4 regions of the Pseudoalteromonas sp. MB47 genome follow, and region 3 is predicted to be linked to each of the others. Evidence: predicted binding sites of a transcription regulator. Region 3 holds the regulator's gene; each other region holds the start of a gene.
The links. Region 3 encodes sigma-54, which starts transcription at its own class of promoters, with help from an activator protein. Its sites were predicted from a motif close to GTTGGCACGNNNNTNGNNT; they were not measured.
Positions count from the first base shown of each region.

Region 1: IMPJCBKJ_RS13785 (EF-hand domain-containing protein) is a predicted target of sigma-54. The motif match lies at 3,602-3,620, and genes of this name have one in related genera.
Region 2: IMPJCBKJ_RS08730 (DUF1328 family protein) is a predicted target of sigma-54. The motif match lies at 3,728-3,746, and genes of this name have one in related genera.
Region 4: IMPJCBKJ_RS09665 (LruC domain-containing protein) is a predicted target of sigma-54. The motif match lies at 2,744-2,762, and genes of this name have one in related genera.

Region 1 covers NZ_VFBD01000025.1:87,924-93,465, forward strand. Annotated here, with positions in the region: gene yfbV (terminus macrodomain insulation protein YfbV) at 85-531, shown strand; gene IMPJCBKJ_RS13765 (putative RNA methyltransferase) at 528-1,325, opposite strand; gene IMPJCBKJ_RS13770 (energy-coupling factor ABC transporter permease) at 1,322-1,972, opposite strand; gene xthA (exodeoxyribonuclease III) at 1,969-2,778, opposite strand; gene IMPJCBKJ_RS13780 (hypothetical protein) at 3,022-3,453, shown strand; gene IMPJCBKJ_RS13785 (EF-hand domain-containing protein) at 3,660-4,181, shown strand; gene scpB (SMC-Scp complex subunit ScpB) at 4,312-4,902, shown strand; gene rluB (23S rRNA pseudouridine(2605) synthase RluB) at 4,899-5,542, shown strand, end outside.
Region 2 covers NZ_VFBD01000016.1:12,334-17,875, reverse strand. Annotated here, with positions in the region: gene IMPJCBKJ_RS08745 (sodium ion-translocating decarboxylase subunit beta) at 81-1,211, opposite strand; gene oadA (sodium-extruding oxaloacetate decarboxylase subunit alpha) at 1,222-2,994, opposite strand; gene IMPJCBKJ_RS08735 (OadG family transporter subunit) at 3,010-3,258, opposite strand; gene IMPJCBKJ_RS08730 (DUF1328 family protein) at 3,793-3,966, shown strand; gene IMPJCBKJ_RS08725 (hypothetical protein) at 4,017-4,208, shown strand; gene IMPJCBKJ_RS08720 (hypothetical protein) at 4,602-5,525, opposite strand.
Region 3 covers NZ_VFBD01000011.1:99,586-105,127, reverse strand. Annotated here, with positions in the region: gene mgtE (magnesium transporter) at 1-666, opposite strand, end outside; gene IMPJCBKJ_RS07310 (HPr family phosphocarrier protein) at 878-1,150, opposite strand; gene rapZ (RNase adapter RapZ) at 1,164-2,009, opposite strand; gene ptsN (PTS IIA-like nitrogen regulatory protein PtsN) at 2,010-2,462, opposite strand; gene hpf (ribosome hibernation promoting factor) at 2,466-2,753, opposite strand; gene IMPJCBKJ_RS07290 (RNA polymerase factor sigma-54) at 2,780-4,276, opposite strand; gene lptB (LPS export ABC transporter ATP-binding protein) at 4,383-5,108, opposite strand; gene lptA (lipopolysaccharide transport periplasmic protein LptA) at 5,105-5,542, opposite strand, start outside.
Region 4 covers NZ_VFBD01000020.1:17,451-22,992, reverse strand. Annotated here, with positions in the region: gene IMPJCBKJ_RS09670 (hypothetical protein) at 33-518, opposite strand; gene IMPJCBKJ_RS09665 (LruC domain-containing protein) at 521-2,710, opposite strand; gene IMPJCBKJ_RS09660 (ATP-binding protein) at 2,936-5,089, shown strand; gene IMPJCBKJ_RS09655 (M28 family metallopeptidase) at 5,082-5,542, opposite strand, start outside.

The DNA.
Region 1 (5,542 bases), on a different contig from region 3:
AAACTAGGACAGGTTTTGCAGGGATTGTATCCGGGAGTGTGTTACACTCGGTTGTGAAACAAGTTGAAAACCCTAGGAGTGATGATGCAAAAAGGTGTCATGTCACAAGTGCAAACAGGTCGTCAATACGCTAAAAAATGGCCGATGCGACAAGAGCTCGCTCCATTGTTTGCCGAATTTAGAGTGATCAAGGCCACTGATCTGGCAATTACAGTGATGCCAATTTTGGCAATGCTGACCGTATTTATGCAAGTGAATTACTTAGGTAGTGATTATTTTCCACAAGCTATCACGATCGCGCTTTTCTTTTTATCACTACCGCTTCAAGGTTTGTTGTGGCTAGGCCGCCGTGCAGAAACCCGTTTAGAGCCAGCAATGCTAAGTTGGTATACCGAGCTGCACAGTAAAATGAAGGCGCATGGTTATCAGTCACAGTTAACGACTGAAAAACCACGCTACACTGATTTAGCTCAATTATTAAAAGATATGTTCGAAAAAATGGATAAAGCCTTCACTAAAGAACACTTCTAATCGCGAATAAACTGGCTCACATAAAACGATAACGTTACTTTTTGTGGGCCTTGCTGCTCAATCTGCTGCCAATGCTCCGGGCGAAACTTCCACGCAAACGGCGTCATCATAATTAAATGTTTAATCTCACCGACCGACAACAGCACCTGCTGTTCTAATAAATTTATCGACTCTTTGCTGAAGCCTGCTGGTGGTTCTATCTCTGTATGCGGTTTTACATCAGCATAAATAAACGCTTTTAACTCTTTAAGGTGCCAAGGGCCAGGGCTTGCAACAATTAAACTAGCTTGCGGCTTGGCAAGGCGAGCAAGTTCTTGTGCAAATAAAGGGGCAAACACACTAACAAGCACATCAGTCTGCGCATCTGCAAAAGGGGCTTGGCTAATCGACGCGACACTAAAATGCGCATTTTCGTAACGCTTAGCGGCGTATTTTACCGCGGGCTTAGATATATCAACACCATATACATCGGCACTCGACTGCGCTGCTATAGCTTGAGTATAAAAACCTTCACCACAGCCTAAATCAATCACTGAACTTGGTTCGAGAGATGCCACTAACTCAGCTAAAGCCTGCTGTAAAAACAAATAGTGTCCGGCACTTAAAAAAGCGCGGCGAGCCTGCACCATTTCAAGGTTATCGCCCGGTTGTTTCGACTTTTTATTTTGCACGGGAAGTAAATTGACATAACCCTCTTTGGCGATATCAAAACTGTGGTTATTGTCACAACGGTAAGTTTTGTCGTTTAGAGTAAGTTCAAGTTTGCAAATCGGGCAGTGATAGTAAAGACTCATGAGTCTAAATAGTCCTTATCATAAAAGGTTTTAACCCAATGAGGGCGATAGGTGATCATCAAGGTAATGGCCATGCCATTGAGCATTGCTTCAGGAAACCAAATTATGGCACACAGAATCAGATAGTTTTCTGAAATCTCAATAAAACTGTAATCACCAAGCAAGTAATAAAATACACCGCTGGTAAGTATTTTAATACAGGCGATAACAGCAGCGGTTAAAAACGCGCATAAAAAGATATAAATAAAAAAGTGTCTTGGTAAATAGGTATAGCAAATTACAAAGCACACATAGCTCAACGTAATTGGAATAAACGCTGTAAATAACAAATGCACAGGCAATAAACTGATTGGCAATTGTAAAACCAGCACTAACAACAAACTCGCCAAGGTACTTGCAAAAATAGCCAGCCGCCAACCTAAAATTAGGGTCACTGCAGTGACTCCTAAAATATGCAATTCGAGGCCTGGCAATATCCCCGCTTTAATGCGCCACAGTACCGCAAGTACTAAAGCACATGCGAGCACACCCACTTGTCTTATTGGCGTTGCCAACAATTGTGATGCGCTTTGCTTATCAAAGCTGAGCCAAAGTATTATAGCCACACAGCTCCACAAAGGGAGCTGCCATTGCAGTGTGTCTATCATGCGTTAAATGTTGACCAAATCGGCGCATGATCAGATGGTTTTTCGATACCACGTAATTCGTAATCGATACCAGACTCAGCACAACGCTCGGCAAGAGCAGGGGTTGCTAAGATCACATCAATGCGTAGACCGCGGTTGTCATCAAAACCTTTTGAGCGGTAATCAAACCACGAATATTGCTCGGTTTTTTCTGGGTAAAGTTCACGGAAAGTATCTTTAAAGCCCCAGTTTAATAACGTGCTTAACCATTCACGCTCTTCAGGTTGGAACGAACACTTACCTGTTTTTAACCAGCGCTTACGGTTTGGTTCACCAATACCAATGTCGAGATCGGTTGGTGAAATATTAATGTCGCCCATCACAATAACATCTTGCTCTGGCGTGTGGTTATCTTCTAAGTGAGTCATTAAATCTTTATAGAACTGACGCTTATAAGGGAATTTGGTTTCGTGGGCAATATTATCGCCTTGTGGGAAGTAGCCATTCATCACCGTTAGGTCACGACCATTTTCTTGTGTCACGGTAACACTGATCATACGACGCTGTGATTCGTCGGTATCGGTTGCAAAGCCTTTAACTACTGATTTCGGCTCTTGTTTACATAACATAGCCACGCCGTAATGCGCTTTTTGACCGTGAAAATAAACGTGATAACCCATTTTTTGCACATCTTCGAGAGGGAAGGCCTCATCATGTACTTTGATTTCTTGTAAGCCAATAATATCTGGTTGATGTTTATCAATTACGGCTTGCAATTGGTGTAAACGAGCGCGCAGGCCGTTAATGTTAAATGAGATTACCTTCATGGTGCACCTATTATTTTTGTTTCAGTGTTTAGCGCAATTCTATCATCAAACTAGGGCTTATTCATGAGCTAATTACGAAAATCAAATTGGGTAAATGTTGATCAATTGCTGCTTAATTTAAAAACATTGTTAACTCACTATTAATTATTAAATTAAATAAATAATTCAGTTGATCTGCTTATTTTTGTTTATATAATGCGCGCAAACCACCCGTTCATATTATGTACTATTTAAAGGTAAACCATGAAAAAACAATTAGTGATGCTTTCTCTTGCATGTATCTCATTTGGCTCATTAGCAAGCAACCCGCACTACTTTTCAGCTGATAACAGTATTGAATCGAAGTTATGTAGCTTAAGTGCAAACGAAGGGTTTACCGCTGCACGTAAAGAAGCAGCAAAGCATGGCATTTCAATGTCACGTTTTTCAAAAAGCATTTTATGTAACGGTACTGACATTCGTGAAATTGCAAAAAAAGCACAATCACAAGAAGTAGCAAAAGCAGCGATTGAAGTGTTTGCTAAAAATGAGCAAAAAGAAACTCAACTTTGCATCACTGCACTTAAAAAAGGTTTAACACCTGTGCGTGAAAAAATTGGCAACTTAAACACGTTAAAATGTAATGGCGAAGCAGTAACAGACTTCGTTAAGCGTTACCAAAACGCAGCTATCTAATAACGGCATTTTTGTTATTTGTAAAAAGCGCTCTTCGGAGCGCTTTTTTTATGAAAAAATTACAGCAACCTATGAAAAGCTTGCTAAATCATAGGCTTAACAGTAACTTAACTAGATTGTAAGTGCTTGATTTTAGTCAATAAGGCATTTTGGCATTCAACTTGAAATAGTCTAATTGAATCTAATCGACTACAAGGAAATGTCTTATGAAAAAGTTAACTTTAGCATCTACAATTTTAGCAGCACTAAGTCTTTCAGCATGTTCTGCAAGTAACTCTTTAGCAAAAATCGACAGCGATTTTGGCAGTCTAGATAATGACAATGACGGCTATATCTCTAAGGTAGAAGCTGACGATGATGCAATTTGGGAGCATTTTTCAAACATCGATACCAATATGGACGAGCAAATCAGCCGTACTGAATTTAATGCATACATGCAATTAAATACAGGCAAGGTGGCAGCTGATAGTGAGGTATCTGAATCAGCATTTAAAGCTGAAATCGCTAAATTTGACCCAATCGAAAATGACTTTAAATCGTTAGATAACGACAAAAATGGTTATGTTTCAATTGAAGAAGCCGATGACGACGATATCGCAAATCACTTTGGCTATATGGATAGCAACAAAGATAAGCGTATAAGCCGCACTGAGTTTGTTAATTACATTAGCAAATATGGCAGCGACGTTGCAGAAGATGATGCCCTTGAAATGGTTAAAAATAGCTAATTTCAATATTCATTCGTAAATATCCCCCAAAGCCAGTGTTTTACACTGGCTTTTTTACAATAATTTTTCCAACCTTGGCCGACTTCTGTCATAATAGAGCGTTAGTGATTTAAAATGACCTTTAGTAGTGATGGCCACAAAACGTATCAGTGATGAACAGTTAGTCGAAATCATAGAAGCCGCGATTTTTGTTGCTGGAAAACCTGTGTCTAAACGTCATTTAAAAGAGACAGTATTAGCTGATTTAAGCGTATCTATGCCGCGCATTAATAATGCAATTGAACAAATTCAAACGCATTATCAAACCCGAGGCATTAAGCTTGTTGCAGTAGGCAGCGGTTACAGGTTTCAAGCCTGCGCTAGTTTAGCGCCTTGGCTGGCAAACTTATGGCAAGAGCGCGCACCTAAATACTCACGAGCACTACTAGAAACGTTATCCTTGATTGCCTATAGACAACCTATTACCCGTGGTGAAATTGAACAAGTACGGGGGGTTGCTGTTGGCTCAGGAATAATTAAAACCTTATTAGAAAGAGAGTGGGTTAGGGTTGTTGGCCATAAAGAGGTGCCTGGACGCCCAGCGTTGTATGCCACAACATCCGCTTTCTTAGATTATTTTTCATTAGCTGGTTTAGATGAATTACCGCCGTTACCTGAACTTCAGGAGAGTAAAATCAACCAGCTATTGAGCGATCCTTCTGTGAGAGAACTATCTGAATGAGTAATGTAGAAACTGAAAAGTTACAAAAAGTATTAGCCCGTGCTGGCGTGGGTTCACGTCGTGAAATGGAAAAATATATCGATGCCAACCGCGTGAGCGTGAATGGTAAAGTGGCTCGTTTAGGCGACCGCGTAGAAGCAACCGATGTAATTCGTGTTGACGGTCACGTAGTGAAAATCGAAGACAAAGCCGACCGTATTTGTCGTGTGCTTATGTATAACAAACCAGAAGGTGAGTTATGTACGCGTAAAGACCCAGAAGGTCGTCGTACGGTATTTGACCGTTTACCACGTGTTGATGGCGAACGCTGGATTGCAGTTGGCCGATTAGATATTAATACCGCAGGTTTAATGCTGTTTACTAACGATGGTGAACTTGCTAACCGTTTAATGCACCCAAGCTACGAAGTAGAGCGTGAGTACTCAGCTCGTGTGTTTGGTGAAGTGACTAACGAAACGCTACGCACTCTAACAAAAGGCGTTGAGCTTGAAGATGGTCCTGCGAAATTCTTAAACATCAAACCTATGGGTGGTGAAGGTATCAACCGTTGGTTCAATGTCACTTTAACAGAAGGTCGTAACCGCGAAGTACGTCGTTTGTGGCAATCACAAGATGTTGAAGTATCGCGTCTTATCCGTAT
Region 2 (5,542 bases), on a different contig from region 3:
TTTCTTTAGGGTGACCCTAGTCTATAGGCAAAAAAAAGCGCAGTAAAATTACTGCGCCAGTCGGTTGGAAGTAAATCGACTTAGCCAACAATCGCTAACAGAATACCTGCTGCAACGGCACTTCCTAATACCCCTGCTACGTTTGGTCCCATGGCATGCATTAACAAGAAGTTATGCGGGTTGCTCTCAAGGCCTACCTTATTAACCACCCGTGCTGCCATTGGTACCGCTGACACACCTGCTGCGCCTACTAATGGGTTGATTGGCGATTTAGAGATCTTATTCAGACCTTTTGCCATAAACACGCCTGACGCTGTACCAATTGCAAAGGCCAATGCACCTAACACCAAAATACCGATTGTTTCTACGGTTAAGAACTTATCTGCCGCAAGCTTTGAGCCTACCGCTAAGCCTAAGAAAATGGTGGTAATGTTGATGATTTCGTTTTGTGCACTATTGCTTAAACGATCAACCACGCCCGATTCACGCATCAAGTTACCTAGGCAGAACATACCTACCAGCGGTGTTGCCGCAGGTAAAAACAAGATGGTTAAACTAAGCACCATTAATGGAAAAACAATTTTCTCTTTTTTCGATACTGTACGAAGTTGCGGCATTTGAATTTCGCGCTCTTCTTGCGTTGTTAATGCACGCATAATTGGCGGCTGAATAATTGGCACTAGCGCCATATAAGAATAAGCCGCTACAGCAATCGCCCCCAGTAAATCAGGTGCTAGCTTAGATGCTAAGAAAATAGCTGTTGGACCATCTGCTCCACCAATAATGGCAATGGCCGATGCATCTTGAAGTGTAAACTCAAAACCAGGAATAAAGTTAAGTAGAATTGCACCAAATAAAGTAGCAAAAATACCAAACTGCGCAGCCGCGCCTAACAGCAACATACGCGGATTTGCTATCAAGGCACTAAAGTCTGTAAGCGCCCCCACGCCCATAAAGATCAAAAGTGGGAACACCCCAGAGTCAATCCCTATGTGATACACGTAATAAAGCAAACCACCCGGTTCAGATAACCCGGCTACAGGAATATTAGTTAAAATAGCCCCAAAGCCGATAGGTAATAACAATAATGGCTCAAATTTACGGGCGATTGCGAGATATAATAACCCGCAACCTACCGCAATCATTATTAATGCAGGAAAGGTAAAGTTAGCAATACCTGTCGCATGCCAGAGGTTTAAAACACCATCCATCCTCTGTCTCCTATGCTAGCGCGATTAGCGCATCGCCAGTGGCAACAGAGTCGCCCTCTGCCACTAATACTTCTGCAATTGTACCTGAGTGTGCGGCGCGAACTTCTGTTTCCATTTTCATTGCTTCCATAATGATAACCACATCACCTTCATTTACTGTTTGGCCAGCTTTTACTTTCACTTTGAAAATATTGCCTGCTAACGGCGCGTTTAAGGTTTCGCTAACAGACGCTGAGGCAGATTGAGGAATTAACTCACTGTCTTTTAGAGTTACTTCTTTTAGTTCACCACCTTGCGCTACAACGACATCGTAAACTTTACCGTCAACTTTAACGCTGTATTGCTCTGCTTTTGCAGGACTTGAAGCGGCTGGTTTACTTTCTGACTTAGCAACTTCACCCGTTGGAATTGCTTCAAACGCATCAGGGTTGTTACGGTTTTTAATAAACTTAAGGCCAATTTGAGGGAATAATGCGTAAGTAAGCACATCATCAATCACGTCATCAGCAAGCTCTAAACCTTGCTCTTTAGCTTCACTTAATAACTCTGCTTCAAGCTTCTCAAGTTCAGGCTCAAGCTTATCAGCAGGACGGCAAGTGATTGCTTCAGCGCCATCTAGTACACGTTCTTGCAGCTCTTTATTCATTGGTGCTGGTGTTGCACCATACTCGCCTTTGAGCACACCCGCAGTTTCTTTAGTGATGGTTTTATATCGCTCGCCAGTCAACACATTAAGTACCGCTTGAGTACCAACAATTTGCGAGGTTGGTGTAACGAGTGGAATGTAACCTAAGTCTTCGCGAACACGCGGGATCTCAAGTAATACTTGATCAAGTTTATCAGCAGCACCTTGCTCTTTAAGCTGATTTTCCATATTAGTTAACATGCCGCCCGGCACTTGCGCTAATAAGATACGTCCATCAACGCCTTTAAGGCTGCCTTCAAATGCAGCATATTTCTTGCGTACGTCACGGAAGTAAGCAGCAATTTCTTCTAATTGGTTTAAATCAAGGCCTGTGTCTCGCTCAGTGCCTTCTACAATTGAAACGATGGTTTCTGTGGCGCTATGACCATAGGTCATACTCATTGACGAAATAGCCGTATCAAGCATATCGATACCTGCATCGATCGCTTTTTGATAAGTTGCAGTGCTTAAACCTGTGGTTGCGTGGCATTGCATCGCAATAGGAATAGACACAGTTTCTTTTAAACCTTTGATCAACTGTTCACAATCATAAGGCTTTAATAAACCTGCCATATCTTTGATACAAATTGAATGACAACCAAGATCTTCTAGTTGTTTTGCAAGCTCAAGCCACATATCAAGCGTATGGACTGGGCTTACTGTGTACGAAATAGTACCTTGGGCATGAGCACCTACTTTAACAGCAGCTTTAATGGCAGTTTCAAGGTTACGCACATCGTTCATCGCATCGAAAATGCGGAAAACATCAACACCGTTTTTGTGGGCACGCTCAACAAACTTTTCGACTACATCATCAGCATAATGACGGTAACCTAGAAGATTCTGTCCGCGTAGTAGCATTTGTTGCTTAGTGTTTGGCATTGCCGCTTTTAGCTCGCGAATACGTTGCCAAGGATCTTCACCTAAATAACGGATACACGAGTCAAACGTCGCACCACCCCATGATTCAATTGACCAATAACCCGCATTATCGAGTTTTTCTGCCATGGGTAGCATGTCGTCTAAGCGCATACGCGTTGCCAAAAGAGACTGGTGTGCGTCACGCAATACTAATTCGGTTAGTTTTAATTTAGCCATGTTTAAGCTGCCCCGTTATTTTTGTTTATTTCGAAATTGAGCAATTGCAGCGCTGATTGCTGCAATATGTGCCTGTGGCACACCCTGTTGAGGTTGAATTTTTGCTGTACGCGTAGGTTCTGCAATTGCAGGATCATCAAATCGACCCACTACCTTTGACATTAAAGTGACTGCTGAAATCAAAATAGTCAGAAAAACAAACACGCCTACCATGCCTGTCACCATCAAACTGGCCGCAGTGGTGAGTAATCCACCTATATCCATACGACTCCCCTCGCTTACTTAAAATAAAAAGTTATTTTTGTTAAATAATTATGCACCAATAATAACAAACAAAATTCATTTGTATAGCACCATTGTAAATTGGTAAAACCAATTAAATTTAAAATAACATGACATACATACAATTAACACCCCACTATTTATGCATTTAAAGCCCCGCTATAGATGATATAAATAATCAATATAGCCAGTCGTTATATGCTGAACTATTAATTAATAGCAACAAAATGGCTAAAAACCACACACAACAAGGTGTTAGAGGTAGCCAACCCAAACAATGTTAAATTGGTCTTACCATTTATTGGTGCATTATCTCTTTTTCTCATGCATCTCAATATGAAAAAATATCACTATGAATAAGTTACATGCTTACTCGTAAAAGTTACCAAATGATGAACCCTCTAAAGAACAACAAAAACACACAACCCATTGAAATATATAAAATAAAAGTTCTGGCACAGAACTCGCTTCAGTTACATCGAACTTAAGAAAATTTAAATAGCCAAGGAGACCACTATGTTACGCTGGACAATTACTTTTCTAGTTATCGCGTTAATCGCAGCAGTGTTAGGTTTTGGCGGTATCGCAGGAGCCGCTGCAGGCATCGCTAAGATTATCTTTTTTATATTTTTAGTATTACTTGTTATTTCGCTGGTATCAGGAGCACTTAGAGGCAACGTCCCTAAGTAGTTAAAAGCAGATAACCACTTACTTTTTTTAAATTTACAAGGAATTTCATTATGAAAAATTCAACTTTAAAAGCCGCAACTATCGCCCTATTTTCAGGTCTTTTCATCATGGGTTGTGAAGACAACTCTGCTGAAGACGCAGGTGAGCGTATTGACGAAGCAATTACTGATACACAAAATGCAGTTGAAGATGCATGTGAAGAAGTAAAAGAAGGTGTTAACGCAGAAGAAACTAACTGCTAATAGCACACCTTACTTAAGAAAAGCGGCCAAGTGCCGCTTTTTTGTTTTTTAAATGATGCATGAGATCTGAGATAATCGTAGGAATGGTTTTAACCGTGAACTTTTGGCTATAGCGTGAGTTTTTTCGGCGTTAAAACGCCTCCTACAAGTCTTAACTTGGGTTTAAAGTCTGATGACTTTATAAACCACCGCGCGAAATAAATTTCACGCCTACGTGAGCCTCAAACTCGATAACTTTACTCTTTCCTCTAGAAATTCGCTAACTTGTTGGGTTTTAATCTGATAGCTGACGGCTGAAAGCTGATAGCTCCTTTCTCTAGAAACTCGCTAACTTGTTGGGTTTTAATCTGATAGCTGACGGCTCTGAGTGCGTCTCCGTTCTACCCAACGTTATCACTCACATACCTTAGTGAGGGGCACATTTGTCGTTACACTTGCTATATGCCATTGGCCGTCGATAAAACTTACTTTTGCGACATCGCTTACAGCAAAATCTCCGGGGACATTTAAACGCGTTAAGTTGCTCGCTAACGGCTGCTGGCAATATGGGCCGGTATCACCATGCATTACAAGCACAGGCTTCTTAGTGTGCTTTGCGAAGTCGCTGATGGCATCTCGGTATATTTTAAATGCATCACAATTAGAGCGCTGTGATTCACTGCAAGTGGGTTTACTGGTCGGGTGGTAAATATCAGCCTGAAAGCCAAACACATAGGCCTTAGCATCTTGTTGAACAAGTGCTTGTTTTAACCAAATTAAGTTGTACTTATCACGTTTGTCAGCGGCATCAAGTGCTGCGTTTTTGTCACTTTTTAAAATTTGCGAGCGGCCATTAAAAGTGCCCGGTATATGCAAAGTACGAAACTCAATACCATCAAACTGCCAACGGGCATTCTCTAGCATTTCAGCTTGTGTGGCATAACCCTGTAGTTGCTGTGCTTTTTGTGTATAAGCATCGTCGAACATTAGGCCTTTAACAAAGCTTAGGCGCTCAAGCTCATCAAAACGCACCGATAGCTTCTCTCGGTCACAATCGGTCCATTCATTATCACCGGGGGTATAAATAAAAGGCTGTTTGGTCAACGACGTCAATAACGCTTTATTTGTTTGCAAAAGCTTGTTCGTGCAAGCAAGTGCTCCCGATTTCATATCACCAAGGTGCATTAAAAAGCCATGGGGTGTTGCTGCGATTGCTTTAGTAATTTTTCCGCCTTTGGCGAGATTAATTTCATCAATCGGGGTGTATGGCATATCGCCCATAACTAAAAAAGTATTTGTGGTCATTGCAAGTGCTAATGACATTGAACTAACAAACATACAACTTACACCTAAAA
Region 3 (5,542 bases):
ATCACTTTCATCCATAGAGATTAGGATTGACTCACAGTCTTCATCCATTAAATCACGAACAACTTTATCAGAAGGACTTGTCAGTAGCGTGGTTAACGAAAGCGCCCCTAAAAAGCAGTTATGTTTATCAACTACATATAAATCATCGGTACCCTCTGGTAACTCACCTCGTAAGCGTAAATAGCGTAAAACTACATCTAGGGTAACATCTGGACGAATGGTTACCGTATCGCTGTTCATCAGGGCTCCGGCTGAGCGCTCTTGATAAGAAAGCGCTTGAGTTGCCCTTTCTCTATCTTGCGAGTCCATCGCGCTAACAACGTCTTGATATACGGTATCAGGAAGACTACGTAAAACCTCACCTAAGTCATCGTCGTCCATATCTTCTGTAGCAGCAGCAATGTGCTCAGGCTCCATCTGGGCAATAATGCCAAGACGTACATCTTCAGAGAGTTCCTCTAGAACATCACCACGGACATCTGGGTCAACCAGCTGCCAAAGCATACGACGAATTTTATGGGGAGAAGACTCAAGTAAAAGGGCTGTATCACAAGGTGCCGTTTTGGCTAACATGCCGCGCACTTGAACAAATTGACCACTATTGAGTGACTTGGTCACTTGTTTGAGTTGTTGTAGTGGGTAATCTTGTTCAAAGGCTTCTGGCATTGGCGTCCTTACAACTGAAAAAAGTTTAAATAGGCTATGCAAATACAGCATAGTTGCTTTGTAGTGTATTTGCAGAGATATCGTCGCACTGCGATAAATTTATTAAGAGTTTTGTAATTTAGAAAAGCGAGCGATATAAAAGTAGGATATTTAAAGGGAATTTTAAATATCCGAAGTAAGTTTACCGTAAACCTTGAAGTCTTAGCAAATGCTATTCTTGCTCGTGAAAGCGTTGCGCAATTAATTCGCCGATTGCCGTTAATGCAGCGTCAGCGTCAGGACCTTCGCATACAACACGAACCTCTTTTCCTTGACTACTTTCAAGGAGCATTAACGCTAACACGCTGTCGCCTTCAGCTTCTTTCTCATCTTGAAAAAGTGTAATTTTGGCATCAAATTGCAGTGCTAGTTGCGCTAAAACAGTCGCAGCGCGAGCATGTAAGCCAAGTTTGTTTTGAATTAAAAAGGTATCTTCAGCGTGCATTGTTGGTGCCTAGTTAGATATCTTGTTCGCGGTGGCGAATTTTTACATTAGCATGAGTTTTAGAAAAGCTTTCACCAATTGTTTGCGCTAAGTAAACAGAACGGTGTTGGCCTCCTGTACAACCAATTGCAATGGTTAGGTAACTGCGGTTATTGCGCTCTAGATGTGGCAACCAAGTCTGTACAAAGGTTTGAATCTGCCAAGTGAACTTTTGCACTATGCTGTGGCTAGCTAAATAATCCCTGACAGGCTGATCGAGACCGGTTAGTGGCTTCAAATCAGGCTCCCAGTGTGGGTTCGGTAAAAAGCGTGCATCAAAAACGTAGTCAGCTTCTTTTGGAATACCATGCTTAAAACCAAACGACATAAACGTAATAATCAGTTTTTTATCTTTCTTACCTAAAATCTTTTCACGAATTGATTCTGCTAACTGATGAACACTCAAATCAGTGGTATCAATCATAAAGTCAGCGCGGGTGATCAGCACATCAAGCAGGATTTTTTCTTGTTTAATGGCAAGATCAAGCGGTAAAGAATCAATCGATAATGGATGCAAACGGCGAGTTTCAGAAAAGCGCTTAATTAGGGTTTGATCATCACTATCTAGGTAGAATAGTGTTGGGTTTGCAAAACCTGGCAGGTACTCAAGAATATCATTAAACTCTTGCTGCTCTTTCGGTAAGTTACGTACGTCGATACTGACGGCAATTTTGTCATAATTATCAGAAACACTTCGCACGAGCGAAGGCAGTAGGTTGACAGGAATATTATCAACACAATAGTAGCCTAAGTCTTCAAGAACTCGTAAAGCGACCGATTTGCCCGAGCCTGAGCGACCGCTGATAATTATTAATTCCATTTATGCCTCTGATGCAATTACTTGAAATAGTTGCTGATCGCTTGTAGCACTTCGCAACTGTTTACAAAAATCTTTATCTTTAAGTCTATCAGCAATTGTTGACAAGGTCTTCAAGTGCAACTGGCAATCGCCATCTGGTACGATGAGTGCGACAAAAATATCAACGGGACGATTGTCTATCGCATCAAAATTGATGGGAGATTCACTGACAATAATAAATGCATGAGGTTCATCAGCACCACTCATTCGACCGTGGGGAATAGCTATTCCTCGGCCGATACCTGTACTACCTAACTTTTCCCTGTTCAGAAAAGCATCTAGGATATCTTGTTGAGATAAATGAGGAAACTGCTGGTGAGCTAACTCGCTAATATACTCAAGAATTCTTTTTTTGCTATTAAAAAGGACCGCAGCTTTGCTGCAGTCCTGATTAGTAAGTGAACTAAGTTTCATAATTTAATGTCGAGCTAATTTCTCTTTATGCTTAATGACTTGGCGATCAAGTTTATCGATCAATGAGTCAATTGCTGCGTACATATCTTGATGTTCTGTAGAAGCGAACAACTCGCCTCCGTTTACATGTAAAGTTGCTTCTGCTTTTTGGCTTAATTTTTCTACATCTAAAATGACATGAACATTATTAATATGATCAAAATGCCTTTCTAGTTTTGCGAACTTAGTGTTTACATAGTCTCTTAATGAATCAGTGACTTCTACGTGACGACCAGTTAAATTTAGTTGCATAAGCATTTTCCTTCTATGTAAAACGTCTAAATCAGACTTTTACGCTGATTAGACGGAGGTATTGCTAGAGACTCACGATATTTTGCAATTGTACGTCTAGCTACTTTAATTCCTTGCTCAGCCAATATATCTGCAATTTTGCTATCACTCAATGGTTTAACCGAGTTTTCTGCAGCAACTAACTTCTTGATTAAAGCGCGAATTGCTGTAGAAGAACACTCACCACCATTTTCGGTGCTGACATGGCTTGAGAAGAAATATTTCAACTCAAAAATTCCCCTTGGGGTATGCATATATTTTTGTGTTGTAACCCGAGAAATCGTCGATTCATGCATTTCGACCATTTCAGCGACATCGTTTAGCACCATTGGCTTCATTGCCTCTGGGCCATGTTCAAAGAAAGCTTGCTGTTGTTGCACGATACAGTTGGTCACTTTTAGTAAAGTATCGTTACGGCTTTCTAAGCTCTTAATAAACCACTTTGCTTCTTGTAAGTGAGAACGAATAAATTGGCTGTCGCTACTTGATTTAACAGAGCGAGACATCGCTGCATATTGGCTATTCACTCTAATTTTTGGCATACAATCTGGGTTTAACTCGACTACCCAGCGGCCTTTCACTTTTTTCACTGATACATCGGGTATGACGTACTCAGATTCTTCGCGTACTATGCTATCCGCAGGCTTAGGATTTAAGCTGTGAATGAGCGTCATCACTTCTTTAAGCTCGTTTTCTTTAAGCTTAGTCTTTTTCATTAAAGTGCGATAGTCGCGACTTGCTAATAATTCGATATGCTCAGATAAAACCATTTTAGTTTCAGCTAAATATGGCGTATTGGCATCGAATTGACGAAGTTGTATACACAGGCACTCTTGTAAACTTCGCGCGCCGATACCAACTGGATCGAATAACTGTATTCTTTTTAAGACAGCTTCAACTTCATCGAGTTCGATTTCTTCTTCATCATTATTTTGATTAAAGCTTTCGACAATATCTTCGCAGCTAACCGTTAAAATACCTGAGTCATCGATAGCTTCAACGATGGCAACGGCAATCGCTTCATCGGTAGGACTAAATGGTGTGAGCTGTAGTTGCCACATTAAATATTCTTGCAGTGTTTCTGTTGAAGCACCTTGGTAAATAGACTCGTCTTCAGGCATTGGCCCAGACGATGTTGATGGGGCGGCACTCATGTACTCATCCCACGTAACATCCATAGCTAAGTCATCGCTAACCGTATCCTTACTCAGAGCATCACTGCTTTCTTGCTCGAATTCGCTAGGTGCTTCGTCGGCAGACGCGCTGACTTGTACATCGTCAGACTCCGCTTTTTGCTCATTCTTACCGATGCTTTCTTCGTTGTAATCCGCTTCTTCCACTTCAAGCAGAGGATTACTATCAAGCGCTTCTTGAATTTCTTGCTGGAGATCCAATGTACTGAGCTGCAACAAGCGAATGGCTTGTTGCAGTTGTGGAGTCATTGTAAGTTGCTGGCCCATGCGCAGCTGTAATGATTGCCTCATGTATCCCTAACAATCCTTTTTAAGTTATCGGTAACGGTGAGGACACTGTTATCGATTTATTGTCATTGTATAAGTCTAGCAGATGCTCTAGTCGGTGGCGTAATGGTTACAGCCTGAATTGCTCGCCTAGATAAACATCACGTACAGTTTGGTCAGCTAATACGTGCTCAGGTGTGCCTGATGCAATTAGCTCCCCATGAGAAACAATGTAGGCTTTTTCACAAACATCAAGGGTTTCTCGAACATTATGGTCAGTAATAAGTACACCAATACCACGATTTTTTAGGTGCTCAATAATTTTCTTTATATCTAACACCGAAATAGGATCAACACCAGCAAAAGGCTCATCTAAAAGGATAAATTTAGGATTAGCGGCTAATGCACGTGCAATTTCAACGCGGCGTCGTTCACCACCTGACAGTGCCATACCTTGGCTATCGCGAATATGTTGAATGCTAAATTCATCTAATAAGTTGTTAAGAGTCTCTTCGCGCGTTGTTTTGTTAAGATCTTTGCGGGTCTCTAATATGGCCATCAAGTTTTGGTAAACTGTTAATTTTCGAAAAATAGACGACTCTTGTGGTAGATAACCAATACCTAAGCGCGCACGGCTGTGCATTGGCAAAAGCGTGATATCGTTATCATCGATGCTTATTTTTCCTTTGTCGCTTGGTACGAGGCCTACAATCATATAGAAGGTGGTGGTTTTACCTGCACCATTTGGCCCTAACAAGCCAACAATACTGCCCGCTTCAACTTCAAGACCGACATTTTTAACCACTTGGCGGCCTTTGTAGCTTTTAGCTAAAAGCTCTGCTTTTAATGTGCTCATGGTTGGCCTTTATCGTCTTTTTTATTTTCTACAGGCACTAAAATAGTGTGTACACGATCTGTTGAGTTTTCGTCTTTTTCTGCGCTGATCAGCTGTTGAGCCATATCATAGGTAATGCTTTTTGCCGTTACTTTTTGACCCGCTTGAGTGACTTCAGCTTCGCCATTGAGTGTTAAGAAGCGTTTCGCAACATCATAACGAACTTCTTCGGCGCTGGCGCTCATCACGGTACCATCAGCTTGCTTTTCTTCGAAGTAAGCTGGTTTGCCTGTAGCGATAATTAATTCGACTGTACCTTCGGTGTCACCGCCATGTGCCTCAAGTCGCTCTGCTGTAATGCGACGATCACCATGCACGATCTCTACGTTACCTTCGAATATGCCAACGCCATCTTTTAGTTTACCGACTTGGCGATCTGAGCTAATGCTAATTTG
Region 4 (5,542 bases), on a different contig from region 3:
TTAAACTAATTTACGTAAAGAATCGATCACTCTTACCTAATCGTAAACACCATTGGCTGCTCACTATCATTTTTCCAATAATAACGTAAAGGCTCACTCTGAGTGTCATAAAACCACACCTCGGCCACCAGCTCTAATCCACTGTTAGCTAACATTAAACTAGATGACAGCTTGCTCTGTACCAATGGTGCACGAAGCAAACACTGGTTATAATCGGCTTTATCGTCGTCGCCTTTAAGACATATGTTTAAAAAGGCTCTGGTGTCACCAATATTCAAATCTACATCTACATCGAGCTCTAATTTACTACTTAAATTAAACTCAGGAGCAATCGTTAAATCATTCATCGTCTCAGGATCCACGCCAGTAGCCGGAGGTGTTGTCTCAGGTGGCGTTGTATCTGTTGTAGGTGCTTGCGTTACATTTGTTCCAGCACTTTCCGTTGCAGAGTCGCCTTCACCACCGCCACCACACGCAGCTAACATTAAGCTTATGATCACTAAAGTATAATGTTTCATAATTATTCTCCTCTTGAAATCACGTTAGCAGGCTTAGCATTGTTGAACCACATTGGCTTTTCTTGCCCTTTTGATTCTGCAAATGCTTTAAAGTCGCTGTATGCATGGGTAATATCTACCCCTTCTTTAGGGTGAGCCCAAGAAGTACCTACTTCAATTGCCCAAGGTAGACCTGTTTCGGTTTGGAAGTAAAAACCCTGCGCACTGTCAGATGCATCATCAGACTCTGCGAAAGAAAATAGTTGCATATCAAATTTTTCTGTCGGCTGCTGATTCTTAAGGTGAACCTCCCAGCTTCTAGGGTCTTTACCAACCAAGGCTTCACCATGATAGTGTCCATCAGCTGCAAATATGAAAGGATCTAATGTGTACTTAGGTGCATCAGCGGTCGCTGTACCTGGTAATAAATCAATAAACAATGAAAACGTGACTTTACTATTGCTATCACAACCCGTCTCGGTTCTAAAATAATTACAATTAGACTGTTTATCAATGTAATCCCAAGTATCAGGCATAATCACGAAAATAGCATCTTCAGTATTTTGCTCTAAGATCTCGTGCGTTTGTTCAAGACCATTAATCAGTAAACTAGTTTTTTCAGCATTAATTTGGCTACGTAAAATGCGTTTATCATTTGAACCTTCCACAGTCTCATATAACCTAACTGCAAAGCCATTATGAAAATCAGCACCTATCCCAACTAGCTCACCTTCTATTTTGTAACCTGTAGCCACACCATTTTGATCTATAATTGTAGTTCGATAGTTTATAACTAAATCATTGAAGTCATAATCTCCAGAAAATGGCCATTTATCCTCAAATGCAAGTGTTACCCAGCTATTTTCTCCTGGGTAAACTAGGCTTCCCAATGTTGTTACAGAGTAATCTTCTACCTCCCCACCAATAACACCACCAGTTGCTGTAATTGGATTGGTTTCACTACCATCAGTTACACGAAAGCGAGACCAGGTTGTTCCCATAACGGCATCATCTGGAACATTAACCAAAATGCTATTATCGCCTTGGTTTAACCGATATTTAGACACCGTAATTTCATCCGCATCAAATTGGTAATTCTGATCCCAATCAAACCATGCGTATAGATATGTCTCGTCATTTGCAGAGGTAACAATAATTTGACTGGTATTGCCTGCTACCAAATCAGTGACGAACTTAACGCCGTCATCTGATTGATCATCAGGTGTTAAAAGTAAGTCTGAACGTGTATTAATATTCTCGCCATCTACTGTAGCACCTAAGTAAACCAAATTAGTTTGATCTGCATTTGGGTCAAATAAATGTCTTGCGCCACTGTCTTCGAGTGAGGTTTGATAAGGAGCAGGTGCATCACCAAAATCGATTGAATTATCCGTTACCTTTACCTCAGCAATTGCGCAGCGTGCACCATCATTTTGATTTGATGTAGGCCCTAAAGTAAACACCGCAGCAGTTGGCGTGTAACCGTTTACAGGGCTAATGCTAAGGTCTACTTTGTGTATTTTACCGCTTCGGTTATTACTAAAATAAAACTGTCCTTTTACATCAAAATACCCAGCACCATTCGCTCCGGTATCACCAGCTATATCTAAGTTCGCCACAAAAGTGGGTGTCTGATTATTAAGATCTATTTCGTATAAGTCGCCATTTGATTCAACTGCATACAAAAGGTTGCTATTAGGATGAAAAGCAAAATCATAAATAGCTAACCCCCAGCTAGCTGAACCCGCAACTAAATCAGCTTGATATTCATCAGCAGGCTCTGTCAAATCAATACCGTACAATCCGAATTTGGGATGATACAAATAATATACCGCCTGATTAGTTTCACTATTTACATGGATGTCACCCACATAGAAGTTAGTATCAGGCAGACCGTTAACCACGAGTCGTTCTAGTTGATAATCATCACCAATTTTGACAACACTCTTAGGGCTTTGCTTACTAAAGCCATACATATATTGGTCTTTATAGTTAAAACCCACAGCATTTACGCTTTCATTGTTTGTTTCGTCACTAAAGTTTAATGACGGTGCTAATACTGTCGCTTTAGCAGAGACCAAATCAATTCCAAACATTTGTGCAGGTGTACCTTGTATTAGAAATGCTTTACTTGGGCATTCTTCAAACGGAGCTGCGCTTACATAACTAGTGGCAAGCACTGATAAAAGACAGACGGGTATTTTGCTTTTCATAATTACACTCTCCTGTGGTTATGTAATTATTTAAAGCAGCAATTGTTCCAAAATATAACTCATTAAAAAATAAGGTTTTAAATATTTTTTGCAGATCCTTTTTGCAAGATGCAACCATCTATATCGCAAAATGCAATTCTTTTTAATCACAAAAAACAAATTTACTCAACACAAAAGCATGATGTGCTAGAATTGCTTCAGAAAAAATAATAATAAATGTTAAAAATGAACTTTAAAGCTCTTGTTATTCTGCTGTGTACCTTGTCATTTGCATCAATTGCGTCAACTTTACAAGGCCACATTGATGAAGCTAGAACAATAAGCGATTACCAAGAACGCTATAAATATTTAACAAATATAGATAAACGCCTTATTGAATCTGCCAGTTTTGCTGAGCGATTAAGCTTTAATGTTAGATTAATTCACGTTCATATACACCTAGGTCAGTTTCAACAGGCGCAAAACATAGTAGAAGAACTTGAGTCTTCTCCAAAATATAAAAGTGACTCCTCTATTTATAGCGAATTATATTTAGTCAAAGCTCGATTGGCATATAGTGCAAATAAATTAGAATCTGCAATTCACTTATCTCAACAAAATGTCGCGCTGTTTCAGCGTTTGCAACTCAGCGATTACGAAATTGATGCCGTTGCGAGCCTTGTCAGTGCTTATCATAATGCAGGTGAATATCAAGCAGCCTTGAACTTGCTTGAGGTTTATATTCACGACAACAATCGAGAATTAACCTTAAAGCAAAAAGAAATGCTCTACCATGGTTATTCGCGTAATCTTGAACAGTTAGACCGGTTAACCCTTGCCCTAGAATATAAGCTAAAACGCCGTGAAGTTATTCAGCAAATGTCGCCGTCTATTTCATTACAAGCAGGTATAAGTTATTCAATTGCCCAAAGTTATTTAGATTTAGAACAATACGAAAAAGCAAAGAGCGAGTTTATTACAGCCCTTAGTTTTGATAGGCAAACGGGTTCACTGTCTGATATCGGACATAGTTTAGTTAAGCTATCCCAATGCGAATATGGACTTAAAAACTACCCTGCAGCACTTGCATACGCACAAGAGGCTAAGCAGGTCTTCGCTAGTTATAACAGTACGCGAAATACTGCCTGGGCAAACCATAATATTGCGATAAATTTGCTCGAAATAGATAAACCTGACCAAGCATTAAGCATTGAAAAACAAGTGCTCATTGAACTCAAGCAAGACGATCACTTATATATAGATGTATTACTTACATTAGCTAAGCTGTACATTGGCTCTACTGAGCACGAACAAGCTAAACATTATGCTGAGCAAGCCTACCAGTTAAGTAAGCAAAAAAATAAGCTGCAAAAGCAAATCATTGCCCTAGAACATTTGATCACTGTGACAGAAAAACAAGCTGATTATAAACAAGCCCTGTCGTATCAACGTGCTATTACAGAGCTTGAAAAAGGCTTTGCCCGTAACAACTACAACCAGCGTTTAGCTGAGCTACAAAACTCCATTGCAATGCGCGACCGCGATTTAGCAATACAAGATTTAAAACTTCAAGACAATGAAAAAAGCCAAGCTATTGCCGCACAACGTCAAGCTATTTTATACAGCGTCTTATTATTTAGCCTGCTTTTAGCTGCAATGGGCATTGCTTTATTAAGAATAAGACAGAGAAAACAGCTTATTGAACAGCGCCGAAATTATCTGGATAAACAAATCAGTCAACGTAGTAAGTTATTATCACAAGTAGCTCACGAACTAAGTGGTCCATTAACAGGGTTGCGCTTACACCTTGAAACGCTTCAAGCAGGCCTAGCCCAATTTAATGAGCTTACTTACGAAAAACTTAACCAAAAAATCACCGACATGGCAACTTTAGTGACTGATTTAAATAAAATTTCACTTTTAGAACAAAGCAGCTTTCAGCTCAACGTAACAACAATTAATGCGGCTGAGTATTTCCAAAGTTTACACGCAGATATGCTGATCCAGCTTGAAAAATTTGAAGTGACATTTACACAAAATGTTGCTGATGAACTAAGTTTTGAGTGCGATGCAACACGGCTTTCACAGTTATTTGCAAACTTAATCAGTAATTCGCTTAAGTACACAAATCACCCTGGTAAGATTAATTTGACGATTAGCCAAAACCAAACACAGCTTTTAATCTGCTATGAAGATTCATCCCCTGGCGTCAGCGACGAGAGTTTAGCAAAGATTTTTGACCATCTTTATAGAGTGCCTGACTTAAAAACAGTGAAACAGTCAGGTTCAGGAATTGGGCTTGCGATAGTAAAACAAATTGTCGAAGCCCATAACTGGCGTATTACAGCAGCTCATAGCGAACTGGGTGGTGTCCGCTATGACTTAACGATTGCTATTTAGCAGATTTGTCTGGCCATTCGAACGCGCCAACATCGCCAGGAAATACAACCGGTGATTCAATACCCTCTTTGTTTACAGCCGCAACACCAAAATAGTAGTTATCGATAACAACATTTTTAAGGGTTGCTTCGGTTACCTTCCCAACATCGCGGCTAAATTGCCATTGTGGCTCACTGGTATAACGCCAATAGATTTTATAACTGACCACCGTTGGATCATCACTTTTATGCCACGCTAATGTTGTACTCGGCTTTACGGCACCTGAAATACTAACACCCGTTGGCGGCGCTGGAGCCCACGCCATTGAAGCCATTGTCACTGCATTGAGTGACGTTAATTTCGCTGCATAAGCAAAATCAACATGGTCGATGGTGTCACCATAAGTAATACCATTTTCAGTACGTAAGTCTTGATGCTGTTGATTATAGTTTTCGTTTGTCTCCATAATACGCA